Regions from separate parts of the Effusibacillus consociatus genome, predicted to be linked through region 2. Evidence: riboswitches for the same ligand, from Rfam matches in the RefSeq annotation. Region 2 holds a riboswitch; the other holds the start of a gene.
What was found. A riboswitch is a leader RNA that binds a small molecule or an ion and turns the genes downstream of it on or off. The one in region 2 is predicted to bind thiamine pyrophosphate.

Region 1 (7,714 bases), on a different contig from region 2:
GGAGCGTCAGATCGGCTATATAAAGCGCTTTATGTGTCTGAAAGGCACGAGTCCGTTCCTCTTCCTGAAGAATGGATTGAATGATGAGCATAAACAACAGTGTACCAAAGCCGTTGACGGCAATCATCGGAAAACTGATAATCTTGACAAGCTCAAGTGCAGATTCAAAAGGTTTGGCCACCGCTATAATGATCCCCATCTGGATACATTCCATAAAAATCCCGATGGCTACTGCCCTCCACGGCGCGTTTTTTTCATCTTTTTTAAAGCGCTTTCCAACAAGCCCCGTGACGATACCCGCCAGTATCGTTGAGATGGCACAAGCAACGGCCGTAAAGCCGCCTAGTGTCAACCGGTGCAATCCGGCTATCACACCCACTCCAAGGCCGACAAGGGGACCGCCAAATAACCCCCCAATGGCCACTCCCATGACCCTTGTGTTGGCGATGGCGCTGCCATAATCCAAATCCGTCTGCCACACTTGTGTAGAAATTGAACTGTTGTGGATTTCAACCCCTGTATAGTTACTGATGATTCCGAACGTTCCGAATATGGCGATTAAGAGCATTTTTTCCGAAAATGCGTGCTCATTATGGATAATCTGACGAAACGATTTCATTCTGGAGAGCAAAAACGCGACAATAACGAGAATCCCAACACGTTCCAGCATTAAGAACAGCAAATTGATCAATCCATCTCACCTCCTCACTCTATTATCACTCTTATTAATTAAATTATATAGTTTTTGTAACACAAATAAACACAAATATAGAGCTGATCAGCGAAAAACACGAATCGGCAAAAGGATTCTAAAAACTATCTTTTAAAAAAAAAAGCGATGCAGTCCATCCTGCATCACTCGATTTCACCATCATACACATAATCTTCTCTGACAAACGGATTGAGCTTCTTTTCACGTTCAACAGTGGTTTCCGGACCGTGTCCCGGATACACAACAGTTTGTGGAGGAAGCGTGTATAACTTGGTGCGTATGCTGGTAATTAAAGTGTCAAAATCTCCACCCGGCAAATCCGTGCGACCGATACTGCCATAGAACAGCGTATCCCCGGCAAAAACCTGATCTTCCAAAATATATGCCACCGAACCAGGAGAATGTCCCGGAACAAATACGACCGACAGCTCCCTGCCTGCAAACGGAATCTTATCTCCCTCCGCCACAAAGTGATCCGCGGCGGGATCTGTTATCGGCCCCCCCAATTGCGGCCACCTGCCGGATCCGTTAAGCATCGGATTGGTTAGCCAATCTTTCTCATTCTCATGGATGTATATGGGTGCCCCCGTAACTTCTTTAAGCTTCCCCAAACCTCCAATGTGGTCCAAATGAGCGTGCGTAAGTAAAATATGTGTAACCTTATAGTCATCAATTGCGTCCAACACAATCTCGGGATTGTAGCCGGGATCAATCACGAGCGCAGTCCGTGTACCTTCATCAGTTACTACATAACAATTGGTTTGGAAAGCACCAAGTGCAAACCCTTGGATATGCATGATTATTGCCATTCCTTTCGCTTCGCTCAAGGCACAAAACGGAATGAAATCCGTTTCCCTCGGGCGATTTTTTTGTATTCTTAATTTACAGGGATCACAGTACACTACAAATCACGCGGAGGTGAGTGGGCCGCCCCATTTATGAGGTGACCGCATGATTATATGTGTAGATTGCCTTTCCGAGCACAAATAAGTGTCGCTTCGAGCACGCAGACTTATCTTTGATAAACAACTCGTTTATTGCTGGGCAATCAGTCAATGCTGACTATCCCTGTATATCATGGAAAGGAGATACCCTATGGCTTTAAAAATTGTGTACCCCGTCTGTTGTGGAATTGACGTTCACAAAACCTTCGTGGTTGCTTGTATCGCTTCCACCAAAACAGCAAAGGCGTCACGACTTACAAACGCCATCGCTTTTCAACCTTTACCAAAGGACTGAATGAGCTGTCACAATGGCTTTGTGAGAATGACTGCAAGGATGTCTGTATGGAATCGACCGGGAAATACCGGATTCCCGTGTTCAATATTCTGGAGCATTCCTGCAACATCACGCTGGCTCACCCGAAATACGTCAAGGCTATTCGCGGCAAGAAGACGGACAAAAAGGACGCCCAATGGATTGCCGATTTGTTCAAGCACGACCTTGTCGCCGGAAGCTTTATGCCTCCCTTGCCGATCCGGCAGCTGCGCGACCTGATGCGCTACCGCTTTAAGCTGACAAACTTTTCGTCGAGCGAGAAAAATCGGCTCCAAAACAGCCTGACGGTTTCGAACATTCAGCTTGGAAATGTCGTTTCCGATACGTTCGGCAAAAGCTCTATGAAGATTATTGACAAACTGCTGGACGATCCGCTCGATACGTCTTTTGACATGGAACCGCTCATTCACGGCTCCATGAAAGGGAAACTTCCCGAACTGAAACTCGCGATTGACGGACTCATTTCGCCCGAACAGGCTGGAAAAATCAAGGTCATCAAACAACACTACGAAGACCTTGAATCCCGTAAAGCAGATCTGGAAGCCATTATTCTTTCTCTTGCCGAGTCCTACTCCGAAGAACTCAAGTTGATCTTGACTGTACCGTCCTTCAAAAACCTGTTTTCCGCCATTGCCGTGGTTTCGGAAATCGGTGTGAATATGGACGTGTTCCCGACAGCCAAGCATTTGTGCTCCTGGGCAGGACTCACACCTTCAAATAATGAAAGTGCAGGCAAGAAAAAGTCAGTAAGGATTTCGAGAGCCGGCTGCTACATCAAGCCCCTTTTGGTACAGTGTGCTACCGCTGTAGTCAAAAGTGAAAAACATCCCGAAATCCGAAACCGCTACTTACAACTCAAAAGGCGTAGAGGCCACAAACGCGCAATCATTGCGATTGCCCGTATGCTGTTAACGGCCATCTACCATATCTTGAAGAATAAAGAACCCTACAACCCCGATTTGTATAAAACATCCGATGTTCGTCCAGTAAACCGTGAAATCACGGTAGAACAAGCGATTTTATTGGCACAAGCTCAGGGGTACCGAATTATGACGGTTGCAACCTGATTTCCTTCCCCTATCAGTAATACATAATTTACCATTTAGTCGTCTTGTGAACGGCTTATTTAGCATGCCATTTTCCCTGTTGAGTGTGTTTGCTAAGGATTTCAGACTTCACCCCCCTTATTCGATCATTCCTTCAAGAGGTGAGGAGGCACTCGCATAACGTTTCTTTGGAATTCGGCCCGCAAGAAAACCTTTGCGACCGGCTTGTACCGCGAGTTTCATTGCTTCCGCCATCAAAACCGGATTTGTCGCTCCCGCTACAGCCGTATTCAGGAGAACACCATCTGCCCCCAACTCCATGGCCAGCGCGACATCGGACGGGGAGCCTACACCTGCATCAATAATAACAGGGACCTTCGCCTCTTCGATAATAAATTTAAGATAATGCGGATTCACAATACCAAGCCCGGAACCGATTGGAGAAGCACCCGGCATTACCGCATGGGCCCCCGCTTCTTGCAGATGGCGAGCCAGAATCGGGTCATCAGAAGTATATGTAAGCACCGTAAATCCCTCTTCCACCAGGATTCGGGTTGCCTTTAGAGTTTCAATCGGATCCGGCAGCAGGGTTCGTGGATCTCCAATCACTTCCACCTTGATCATGTCACAGAGACCTGACGCTTTTGCCAAACGGGCGATGCGAACCGCTTCTTCTGCAGTTGCCGCACCGGCTGTATTAGGGAGCAACGTGTATTTTTTCAGATCGAGACGCTCAAGAAAATTGGGAGCATCGGGAGTTTCCAGATTAAGCCGGCGAACCGCAAACGTGAGAACCTCGGTTCCCGAAGCGTCAACCGCTTGCTGCTGAATGTCCAAATCGGAAAACTTGCCTGTTCCCAGAAATAAACGGGAAGCAAAACTATGGTCTCCGATTTGCAAAACATCCGACTGGACTGTGGATTGGGCCGTTTGAGTGGTCATTATGAATTCCTCCTAATCAACCGCCACCGACAAAGTGGACGATTTCGATTTTATCCCTGGGACTAACCTTCATTTCTTCGTATTTTTCACGCGGCACAATTTCCAAATTGTGTTCAATTACAATGATTTTTTCATTAAGCCCGAAATGGTTCACTACATCGGCGATTGTCTTCGCCGCGTGAAGATGTTTGATCTGCCCGTTAATGATCAGTTCCATATTATCTCCCCTTCCTCTCTGACACGATCCACTTGTGCCCGCAGAGCACTGGAGGCTTGGTAAACATCATCCGCTCCTATGACAGCACTGATCACCGCAACGCCATTCGCACCGGCTTGTACGATTTCTGCAGCGTCTTCCTGCTTGACCCCGCCAATCGCAACAATCGGTAACGACACATGACGGCGAACTTCCCGGATTCCTTCTATCCCGATCACCGGTTCCGTATCCAGCTTGGTTTGAGTAGCTTTTATGGGACCAAGCCCAATGTAGTCCGCCCCTGCCAGCTCTGCCGCAACAGCTTCTTCTACGCCGTGGGTGGAGATCCCAATGATTTTGTCAGGTCCCAACAGCTTTCTCGCTATCTCGATCGGCATATCATCCTGACCCAAATGAATACCATCGGCATCTACCGCGAGTGCAATATCCAATCTGTCGTTTACAATGAAAGGAATGGCCTTTTCTTTCGTTATCTGTCGTAACAGGCGGCCCATCTCCAGAAGTTCACGGGAAGATATGTCTTTCTCCCGGAGCTGTATGCAATCGGCTCCCCCATCGATAGCCTCCCTGATGACATCTTCAAGACGTCTGCCTTTTAAGAAAGATTTACCTGTTATGACGTACAGCCTGCTATCCATATGAACCACGCGCCTTCAACAACGAATAAAAAAACCGCTCCCCATTAGGAAGACGGCAGATGACTTGTATGATCCAGTCGCCACTTCCCTTCGCTGGCATTATCCAGCCCAGGCACACTGCCTGACAGGTTCCAAGGGTTGAGGAACGTCCTCTCTCAGCCGAATTATCATCAGCACCCCTAGTGGAATCATTAGCATAAGTTTACCAAAAAACACTTTCTCCTGACAATAGCCAGTTCAAAAATCGGCTAGATCAAAAATTGTCGAGACACTGCAAATCCGGCTACCTGATCTGCAAATATCGTGATCTCCGGAAGTTGGTAGATTTGACCCGAAGACCGGACGGTTACATTCTTTAGCCCAATCAGTGGAGCTGAATCGATTATTTCCAACTTGTCTTCATGTTTTTCAATCATGCGGAGCAGATCAATTCTTAAATTGGCTACCATTGAGGTAATATCAGGGGTCAGATCCTCCCCGAATTCCATTTTAAATGATTCAGAATAGGAAGGGGCAATGTCCGTTAATTCCCCCTCCACGAATCCTACGGGTGTTAAGAGCACAATTCGCTGATCGGTTTGCTCCTTCAAACGCTCCAGAACAACGCGTACTGACTCGATTGTAATCCACTTCATGGAAGCACGGTGCTCATAGCTTTTGGGAAGGGGGGAAAAATCGGGCTTTGAATGTTTCTCCTTTTCACGATCTGCCATGACAGACCTCCTCTTGCAACTTCGATTAATTAAAGTTTCTCCTTGCCCAGCAGCCGGTAATGTTCCACTTTCAAACAGGAATCCTGAATCGCCATGATTCCGGCTTCTTCAATTCTCCGGCATTGCTCATCGTTTACGATTCCCAACTGAATCCAGACAGCCTTGGGTTTATGCTGCATCTGCAGAACTTGATCCACTACTTCAGGAATTTGTTCGCTTCGACGAAATACGTCAACGATGTCGATAGGTCCTTCGACATCCAGAAGAGTCGGATGCGCTTTTCGGCCAAGAATCGATGTTGCCTTTGGGTTAATGGGTACAATTTCATATCCTTGCGATTGAAGATATTGAGCGACCTGGTTGCTTGCCTTAGATGGGTCATCAGACAGCCCAAAAACTGCAATGTTCTTGGATTCCCGAAGAAGTTCCGCAATTTTTTGATCATCCGGGTTTACGTGCATTTTTAAATTCCTCCCCTTTTTGCAAGTAGATGTCATAATCCAAACGATACCCTATTGCACCGCAAGTAGTTCTTAAAAATTGCACAATCAAAATTCGACACTCTTTGTGAATTTTTCGAATTGTTCCACGTGAAAAACTCAGTTACCACAAGTATTTCACGCCGTAGCGACCCGATTTTGTCTGATAAATACCCACAAATCGTGGGGAGCGATATTCGTTCATCCACCAGTCCTCACGAATTCTGGCTGCCAGACAGCCGGCTTGAAATTTGCTGTCGAACAGTTTTCCATAATACACCCAGGACATCTCAGTTCACCTCTTCCCTTATACTACCCCATATTCAACCAAAATTACCGTGAGATCCCTTACGGATATTTTCTATCGGTGGAAATACTACAAAATGAGGTGATTCCAAATGAATTCTAAAAAATGGGTATCCACTTTTATGGTGCTATGTACTTTTATATCCCTGGCCGGTTGCCGTCCCGCTGCACAACCAAAATACGGTCCCACAACCGAAGGCCCCAACAAACCCGGTATGGAGCGGACGCCTCCCGGAGAAGAAAATCCAACCACCAAAGAAGCTCCGGAAATTCCGGGCAATCCGGATGCGCAAAAAAACATTCGCTCTCCGCAACAGGAACAACGCTCGACAGCATACGGAAACGCGTCCCAGCAAGCGGATCACATTGCTCAGGTTCTTATCCGAATCCCCGGGGTAGAACGGGCATATGTTTTGCTGACAGGCCGGCTATGTCTGGTTGGAGTCGATCTGAAATCGGATATCAGCGGCTCCAAGATTGATACGGTGAAATACTCTGTCAAGGAAGCCGCGGAGAGGACCGGGCCGGGTTACAAAGCTGTAGTGACAGCGGATGTGGATACGGTTACGAGAATTCGTGAACTGTCTAACGGCGTTCGCTCCGGTCGTCCCATCTCTTCGTTCGCCGATGAAATCGCAGATATCCTGAGCCGGCTTTTCCCAGAGACTTAAAAAGCACCCCACAAAGCGATGTGAAGCGTTGAAGCAACACCGGGTACTTTGTGGGGACCCCGGAACCCAAAAGGACAAACTAAACCAACCTAAAAAAACACAACAAACCCTGCACTTTATGAGTGCAGGGTGTTTGTTTTTTCCAAGAGAGGGAGCAGCACAGTAAAAGTGGTGCCTTGACCGACTGTGCTTGTCACCACAATCTCCCCCTTATGTTTAAGGACGATATTTTTTGCAATGGAGAGCCCTAAACCGGTCCCGCCTTTTGAGCGTGTTCTTGCTTTATCCACTTTATAAAAACGCTCGAAAATAAACGGAAGGTCTTCCTGTGGGATTCCTTCTCCCGTATCAGAAACAGAAATACGCGTATAAGCCCCTTCTTTGGTCATCGACAGGGTTACGGTTCCCTCTTCAGGAGTATGTCGCATCGAGTTGTCGATCAAATTCGTCAATACCTGTTCCAATCGGTCTGAATCGCCAAGGATAGGATAGTGCTCCGGTTCTTCTATTTCAACCTGAAATTTCAGATTCCGTTCATGAGCGAGCGGCTGAAACTTTCTTCCCACCCATTTTACAACGTTGACCAGGTCAATCTCTGCAGCGTGCAGCTCGAATTGTCCCGCTTCCAATTGGGCCAAATCCAGCAGATCATTAACAAGCCGCTTCATCCTATGCGTTTCATCCAAGATAATATGGGTCAATTCTTCACGCT
Region 2 (7,714 bases):
ACGAACTGAAGCAGCTTCTGTTCGCTTGGAAAGTGGTCAAGCATGTGAAGTCGAACGCGATCGTATTGGCAACCGGCAATCGTACGATTGGAATCGGCGCGGGCCAAATGAACCGTGTCGGAGCAGCCAAAATCGCGATTGAACAAGCGGGTGACCTGGCAAAGGGAGCGGTACTTGCTTCGGACGCATTCTTCCCGATGGGCGATACAGTCGAAGCGGCGGCGCAAGCGGGCATTGCAGCGATTATTCAGCCGGGTGGTTCGATCAAAGATGAAGAGTCGATTCAAGCGGCTAACCGTCAGGGTATCGCGATGGTGTTTACTGGGGTTCGCCACTTTAAACATTAAGAACTGCTGCACGACCGTGTCGAATTTTCCGATTCGACAAAGAGCGGAAATTGTTTACTCCATTTGACAAGTTAAACCAGGAAATTGCGATTATAATCGTAAATTGAATCTGAAATAGAGGTCAGATTTTATAGCGTTTTACATTTGGAAAACAAGGACGGGGAGCAAGGCCCGTTCGAAAGGTAAGACCTGTCTGTCGAAAAAAGGGGGCGGAAACATGAAGATTCTTGTAATCGGCGGCGGCGGACGTGAGCATGCGATTGTGTGGAAACTGGCGCAAAGCCCGCGCAAGCCAAAAATCTACTGCGCACCCGGGAATGCGGGGATTTCCGAATTGGCGGAATGTGTGCCGATTGCGGCAGATGCGGTGGAGCAGTTGGCCGATTTTGCAGAACGGGAAGGAATTGACCTGACTGTTGTCGGTCCGGAAGTTGCTCTTTCGGCTGGAGTTGTGGATGAGTTTGAGGCTCGCGGGCTTCGGGCTTTCGGCCCGCGCAGGGAAGCGGCATTGATTGAAGCCAGCAAGGCGTTTGCGAAAGACCTGATGATGACACACGGAATTCCTACTGCCAAGTACCAAACGTTTACGGAACTGGAACCGGCGCTGCAATACATTCGTGAACAAGGTGCACCGATTGTCGTCAAAGCGGACGGACTGGCGGCGGGTAAAGGCGTGATTGTGGCACAAACCCTCTCGGAAGCGGAAGAAGCTGTTCGCTCGATCATGGAAGACAAAACGTTTGGAGAAGCGGGCAGTCGAGTCGTGATTGAAGAGTTTCTGACAGGAGAAGAGGCGACCGTATTAGCGTTTGTGGATGGATCGACAGTCAAGCTGATGGTTCCTTCGCAGGACCATAAGCCGGTCTTTGACGGAGACAAAGGTCCGAATACCGGTGGCATGGGGACTTACTCTCCCGTGCCGCGGGTGAAGGAAGATCTGCTGCATGAAATCGAGTCAACAATTGTTCGCCCGGTTGTGGAAGCGATGGCAGCGAAAGGAACACCGTACAAGGGAGTTCTTTATGCCGGATTGATGTTGACGGAGCAAGGTCCGAAAGTGATCGAATACAATGCGCGTTTTGGTGATCCCGAGACGCAAGTGGTATTGCCCCTGCTGGAGAATGACCTGATTGACGTTGCAGAGGCGGTCATCGACGGGCGTTTGCAGGAGATTGAAATCTCCTGGAACAAGGGGGCTGCCGTCTGTGTCGTGCTTGCGGCAGAAGGCTACCCGGGTTCCTACCGAAAAGGCGATGTGATCGAAGGACTGGATCGTTTGTCGGGCCAAGTGGTGGCATTTCATGCGGGGACCAACTCCGTGGATGGGAAATATGTGACCAACGGCGGACGGGTACTCGGAGTTACAGGTTTCGGTTCCGACCTGAAATCTGCTAAGGAAAACGCGTACCGTGGTGTCGAAGCGATCCGGTTTGAAGGAATGCATTACCGGAAAGACATTTCGGATAAGGCGTTTCGGTCATAGGAAACAGCACTTTTAATAAAGAAAACCCCTTGCCACTCTGGTCAAGGGGTTTTCTTCGTCATTGATTGTAAGAGATTTTCAAATGAGAGGCGGCTTGTTTTGCCCGTTCCCTTGCAACCTCAATGGAAGGTCCTGCACTGAGGGCTACCGCCATCCGGCGGCCCACTTTTGTTTCCGGCTTGCCAAAAATGCGAACCTGGGTATTTGGAACCGACAAAGCATCTTCAATTCCGTCGATTTGATACTCCTTCTGTTCTTCCCAAGCTTTCAATGTATGACTGGCGCCCGGTGAAAGCAATGTGACACCTGGAATCGGGAATCCGAGAATCGCCCGAACATGCAGGGCAAATTCGGAGAGATCCTGCGTAACCAGTGTCACCAACCCTGTATCGTGGGGGCGGGGCGACACTTCACTAAAGTAGATTTTGTCAGGTGCCACAAACAGCTCAACGCCAAAGATTCCGTATCCGCCAAGTGCATCCGTTACCGTCCTGGCAATGTGCTGGGCTTCCTTAATCTGCTCGACAGTCATAAAATGGGGCTGCCAGGAATCGATGTAATCGCCGTCTTTTTGAATGTGGCCAATCGGTTCGCAGTAGGTTGTCCCAGAAACGGAACGGACCGTCAGCAGCGTGATCTCCGAATCAAAATGGATAAACTCCTCTACAATCACCCGAGCGTTTTTTGCTCGACCGCCTTCCATCGCATAATTCCAGGAGGACTCCACATCGTCCAGGGAACGGCAGATGCTTTGCCCCTTGCCGGACGAACTCATGACCGGCTTGATCACACAGGGCGTACCGATTTTTTGAACCGCTTGCCTTAATTCTTCAAGGCTGTTTGCAAACTCATAACGGGCGGTGGGAAGCTGCAGGGTCTCCGCAGCCAGCCGTCGAATGCCTTCACGGTCCATTGTCAGACGGGTGGCAGTTGCGGTGGGCACCACACGATATCCTTCCTGCTCCAATTCAACCAGAGTGGGTGTGTGAATCGCTTCGATCTCAGGGACGATCAGATCCGGTTGTTCCTGTTGGATCAGTGAACGCAGCTGATCAGGATCGAGCATATCCATCACATGAGAACGGTGGGCAACCTGCATGGCAGGTGCGTTCGCATACCGGTCGACTGCGATCATTTCCACTCCAAGACGTTGGGCTTCAATGGCAACTTCCTTTCCGAGCTCTCCTGATCCGAGCAGCATCACCTTTTTTGCGTGTTTTGAGAGAGGTGCTCCGTACATCTTAAAACCCCCTTGATTTGTAAAATAAGGTTTTACATCTGCGGCAACAAAAAGCCGCCTGGGTTCCCGATAAAAGGGTGCCCAGGCGGCCGGCTTCTGAAACAATCGCATTCCCTTGTGGTGCTCCACAATATCCGCCAGTCATGCGATTGGTACAAGTTCTGTTTTGAGTTAAGCATAGCACTCTATCGGGTAAGGATCAAGCATGTAAAATGATATGTAAAATGATACTTGTCAACTCCACTGCTTATGGTATAGTTAATACATAAGAACCGAAAAAGTTTTGCTACTAGGGGTGCCCATGAGCTTGGGCTGAGAGAGAGACGCTTTGAAGTTTCTCGACCCTCAGGACCTGATCTGGATCATACCAGCGTAGGAAAGTAGTTGGCATACATACTTTTGTGGATGAAGCTTACCCTGCGAATCTGCCGTATGTTTGACCGGATCCTTTTCTGCGGGATCCGGTTTTTTAGTGCCCAATTTTCGTTTATGCTGGAATATCCGATCCTGTCCAACGGACTTTTTCCAATAAGAATAGGGAGGTAGGAATAGTGTCTCACATCATTCAAAACAGTCCGAACATCGATTTGAAGTCAGCTTTTCCAGGAAGTCGCAAAGTCTATGTGGAAGGTTCCCGGCCCGATTTGAAGGTGCCAATGCGGGAAATCCAGCTTCACCCTTCATCAACGCCGGCAGGTGAAGTCGAAAATGAGCCTGTGCGTGTCTATGACACGAGCGGTCCGTATACAGATCCGGACTACACCGTCGATATCCGAAAAGGAATCCCGGCGATCCGCCGTAACTGGATTCTGGAACGGGGAGATGTAGAGGAATATGAAGGCCGTGAAGTAAAACCTGAGGACAACGGATACCGGTCGGATGATCCGCTTGCCAACCGTGAGGTTTTTCCGGGTCTGCAACGGCGTCCATTACGTGCAAAGCCAGGGAAGAATGTGACACAAATGCATTATGCAAAGAAAGGAATCATCACTCCCGAGATGGAGTTTATCGCGATCCGGGAAGGACTCTCTCCGGAGTTTGTCCGCGATGAGGTAGCCCGCGGGCGCGCGATTATCCCTTCTAATATTAACCACCCTGAAAGTGAACCGATGATTATAGGCCGGAACTTTCATGTGAAAATCAATGCGAATATCGGGAACTCAGCTGTCACTTCCTCCATTGATGAAGAAGTGGAGAAAATGACTTGGGCGACCCGTTGGGGTGCCGACACCATCATGGACCTGTCGACGGGTAAGAACATCCACACCACCCGTGAATGGATTATTCGGAATTCTCCGGTGCCTGTGGGAACGGTTCCTATCTATCAAGCACTTGAAAAAGTAAACGGAGTCGTGGAAGACCTCAGCTGGGAGATCTATCGTGATACATTGATCGAACAAGCGGAACAGGGTGTCGATTACTTTACCATTCATGCGGGTGTTCTGCTGCGTTACGTACCGTTAACCGCGAAGCGTGTAACCGGTATCGTGTCCCGCGGCGGATCGATTATGGCCGCATGGTGCCTGGCGCACCATAAAGAGAACTTCCTGTATACTCACTTCGAAGAAATTTGCGAAATCATGAAAGCGTATGATGTTGCCTTCTCACTGGGTGACGGATTGCGTCCGGGTTCCATTGCCGATGCGAACGACGAAGCCCAATTTGCTGAACTGAAAACGCTCGGCGAACTGACCGAAATCGCTTGGAAACACGATGTACAGGTGATGATTGAAGGACCGGGACATGTCCCGATGCATAAGATCAAAGAAAATATGGACCTGCAGCTGGAAATCTGCCATGAAGCGCCTTTCTATACATTAGGACCTTTAACAACCGACATCGCTCCGGCTTACGATCACATTACGTCAGCTATCGGTGCGGCGATGATTGGTTGGTACGGTACGGCTATGTTGTGCTACGTTACACCGAAGGAACACCTTGGACTTCCGAACAAGAATGACGTTCGCGAAGGGGTAATTGCCTACAAAATTGCCGCTCACGCAGCCGATCTGGCGAAAGGGCATCCAAATGCGCAAAAACGGGACGACGCGCTTTCGAAAGCACGCTTTGAATTCCGCTGGCGTGACCAATTCAACCTGTCCCTTGATCCGGAACGGGCAATGGAATACCATGACGAAACCCTCCCGGCCGAAGGTGCCAAGACAGCTCACTTCTGCTCGATGTGCGGTCCGAAGTTCTGCAGCATGCGGATCACCCAGGATATTCGCGAATATGCCGAAACGAAAGGAATCGAGCTGGAAATTGCAATCGATGAAGGCATGGAGGAGAAAGCAAAAGAATTCCGTGAGGCAGGCGGACAGATTTACAAATAGAAAACCGGATTGGGCTAGGAGGCACATGCATGAAACGGGTGCAGGAGATCGAGCATGAAATCACTGAGATTTCCCAGCGGCTTCAAAAATTGAAGCTTGAATTGGAACAGATCCGAAAAACATGCGCTCATGATTTTGTCGAAAATCAATATACCCAGACATGTGTCAAATGCAATCTGACCGAATCGCTTTATTATTGAAATTGGTTGTTGCAAAGCTTTAATTCGAGAACCCCTTGTCAGAAAGGTGATTTCTGACAAGGGGTTCTTAATGCGCAAGTTGTAACCTTTTCCGGGACCAGTCTAATTAACACAAGATAAAGTGATGAAGATGAGATTTTTTGAGAGCGGAGATGAGCTGTCACGTTCTACATCATCCCGCTATAATCTGAGAACGGTTTTAGAGATAAGGCTTCCTCCAAGCGCGGTTCGGATTCGTACGACGGGGCTTCGATCGGAGCCTTTTTTTATTTGATAAATCAAACTTGAAAAATTTCTCTTTACAGACTTGGCAGGTTCGTTGTATTCTATCGATGGAAGTGATAATCATTATCAATAGGATCAAATCCATTACAAACTATCTACATATTCAGGGGGAAAAACATTATGTCGTACAAAAAATGGGCAATTGCAGTACTTGCATCTTCACTCGTTTTGACAGCTTGCGGTTCGAAGGAAACGGCAAAACCGGCCGAACAGCCAAAGCAGGAAGCACCGAAGCAGGACGCACAAAAAGCAGCTCCTGCGGAACGAGTCAAAGCCTATAAGGATATGGTCGAAGAGCTGGGGAAGGGCAAGGACGGCGGCAAGGTTGATTTTGAGAAAGTAGAAAAGCTCTATAACGAACAATTCAAGAAGCTGGTTCAAGATCGCGACAGTGAGTACAGCGAGAAGCTGGATCAGGAAATCTCCAGCGCGATCAAAGCTGGCAAAGAAGGTTCGCTGAAGTCTGACATCGTGAAGCAAGTGGTGGATAAACTTGGACAAAAAGTGTTCTTCTTGACTCTTCGTCACAACTTTAAAGCGGTTGAAGACAACATTGCCGACAAAGAAAAGGCAAAGGCAGAATTGGATCAGGCGAAAGCGTATTACAATGGTGTCTTGAAATCGACCGTTGAAAAGCGTGACACTGCATACCAGACCCAAATGGTAACTGCAATTGATGGCGCTCTGAAGGATATGGATGCGGCAATTGAGGGAGGCAAGAAGCTTGATTTCTCCCTTGCTAAGCAAGTAGTGGATAAGACTTTGATGAAGACCTTCTATCTGGCAGCAGGCGCGGCACAGGGATACGCTTACAAAGTTGAAAAAGCGGTCGCAGAAGGCAAAGATCCGAAAACTGAGCAGGCGGAAGGCTGGGCATTCTATCAATCCCTGCACGCATATCTTGTAAAATCCGCTAAGGAAGATGCGGAATTCATCCAAAACAAATTTGATCTGAAGACCTCGACAAAAGACATCAAGGCTGACGAAATCAATAAAGCTTTTGTCCGTGGGTTTGCTAAGGTTGCCAAGAGTGAATACAAAGAATCATTCGAGAACTTCGGTAAGGACAAAGGCGCAATCACCGCACTCGAAGGCGCTCTGTTCATCAACGTGATCGAAGCTGATGCCAAGAAAATTCTCGGCGAAGCTCAAACCAAGACCCTCGTGGAAAAGGCGAACGAACTGCTGAAAGCGGCGAAAGCGAACGACAAGGCGAAGGCGGACGCTCTCTTTAAAGAGATCGAACCTTCTCTGGATAAACTGGCCAAAGCAGGAAAATAGCAGTGACGAAAGGGTATCCGGAACATCCGTGTACCCGCTTTGTGCAAATATGGGAAATCCATCAATTGGCCTTGGGCAGGGGGGCACGTGTGGTGAAGGTAAAACTGAGCCGGTTACGGAAATTGCTGCTTGTTGGATGCGGCTTGGCATTGGTTGCCGGTTTGTTTCCGGCAGCTGCCGGAGCTTATTCCTATGGGGATCCGAACGAGGAACAAGTAGCTGAAGTTTATAAAAAGATGGTGGCGAAGCTCAACGAGTCCCCCGCGGATTTTGCAGGCGCCAAAGCGATTTTTGAGCCTGTCAAAAATGAATTGGACATGCATATGGGGCCGGAACCGGCCGCATCCGTATTGGCAAACTTGAATGAAAAGAAAAAAGATGAAGTGATCCATGACATGCAAAAGATTCTTGTGCTTAACATTGCACGGCGGCTCGAGAATATTGAAAAAGATTTCAAGAACTACTCGCAGACCAAGCTGCTGATTGCGAAAGCCAATGCCACTTACGCAGCGCTCTCACCGAGCGTGAAGGAAAAAAATGCGGCC

Region 1: linked by a shared signal. The riboswitch ahead of thiE (thiamine phosphate synthase) and the one ahead of thiC (phosphomethylpyrimidine synthase ThiC) in region 2 are both predicted to bind thiamine pyrophosphate.

Annotation. Positions count from the first base shown of each region.
Region 1 is NZ_JBHSHC010000052.1:87,193-94,906, reverse strand. Features, by position in the region: gene ACFO8Q_RS08025 (LytS/YhcK type 5TM receptor domain-containing protein) at 1-691, opposite strand, end outside; gene ACFO8Q_RS08020 (MBL fold metallo-hydrolase) at 856-1,521, opposite strand; partial or broken gene ACFO8Q_RS08010 (IS110 family RNA-guided transposase) at 1,808-3,057, shown strand; gene ACFO8Q_RS08005 (thiazole synthase) at 3,175-3,978, opposite strand; gene thiS (sulfur carrier protein ThiS) at 3,995-4,195, opposite strand; gene thiE (thiamine phosphate synthase) at 4,186-4,833, opposite strand; TPP riboswitch at 4,902-5,024, opposite strand; gene ACFO8Q_RS07990 (hypothetical protein) at 5,082-5,546, opposite strand; gene ACFO8Q_RS07985 (CoA-binding protein) at 5,576-6,007, opposite strand; gene ACFO8Q_RS07980 (hypothetical protein) at 6,150-6,314, opposite strand; gene ACFO8Q_RS07975 (YhcN/YlaJ family sporulation lipoprotein) at 6,424-7,002, shown strand; gene ACFO8Q_RS07970 (ATP-binding protein) at 7,119-7,714, opposite strand, start outside.
Region 2 is NZ_JBHSHC010000033.1:101,389-109,102, forward strand. Features, by position in the region: gene purH (bifunctional phosphoribosylaminoimidazolecarboxamide formyltransferase/IMP cyclohydrolase) at 1-347, shown strand, start outside; gene purD (phosphoribosylamine--glycine ligase) at 565-1,830, shown strand; gene purT (formate-dependent phosphoribosylglycinamide formyltransferase) at 1,889-3,070, opposite strand; ZMP/ZTP riboswitch at 3,143-3,225, opposite strand; TPP riboswitch at 3,352-3,466, shown strand; gene thiC (phosphomethylpyrimidine synthase ThiC) at 3,622-5,403, shown strand; gene ACFO8Q_RS05955 (hypothetical protein) at 5,433-5,603, shown strand; gene ACFO8Q_RS05960 (hypothetical protein) at 6,009-7,169, shown strand; gene ACFO8Q_RS05965 (hypothetical protein) at 7,259-7,714, shown strand, end outside.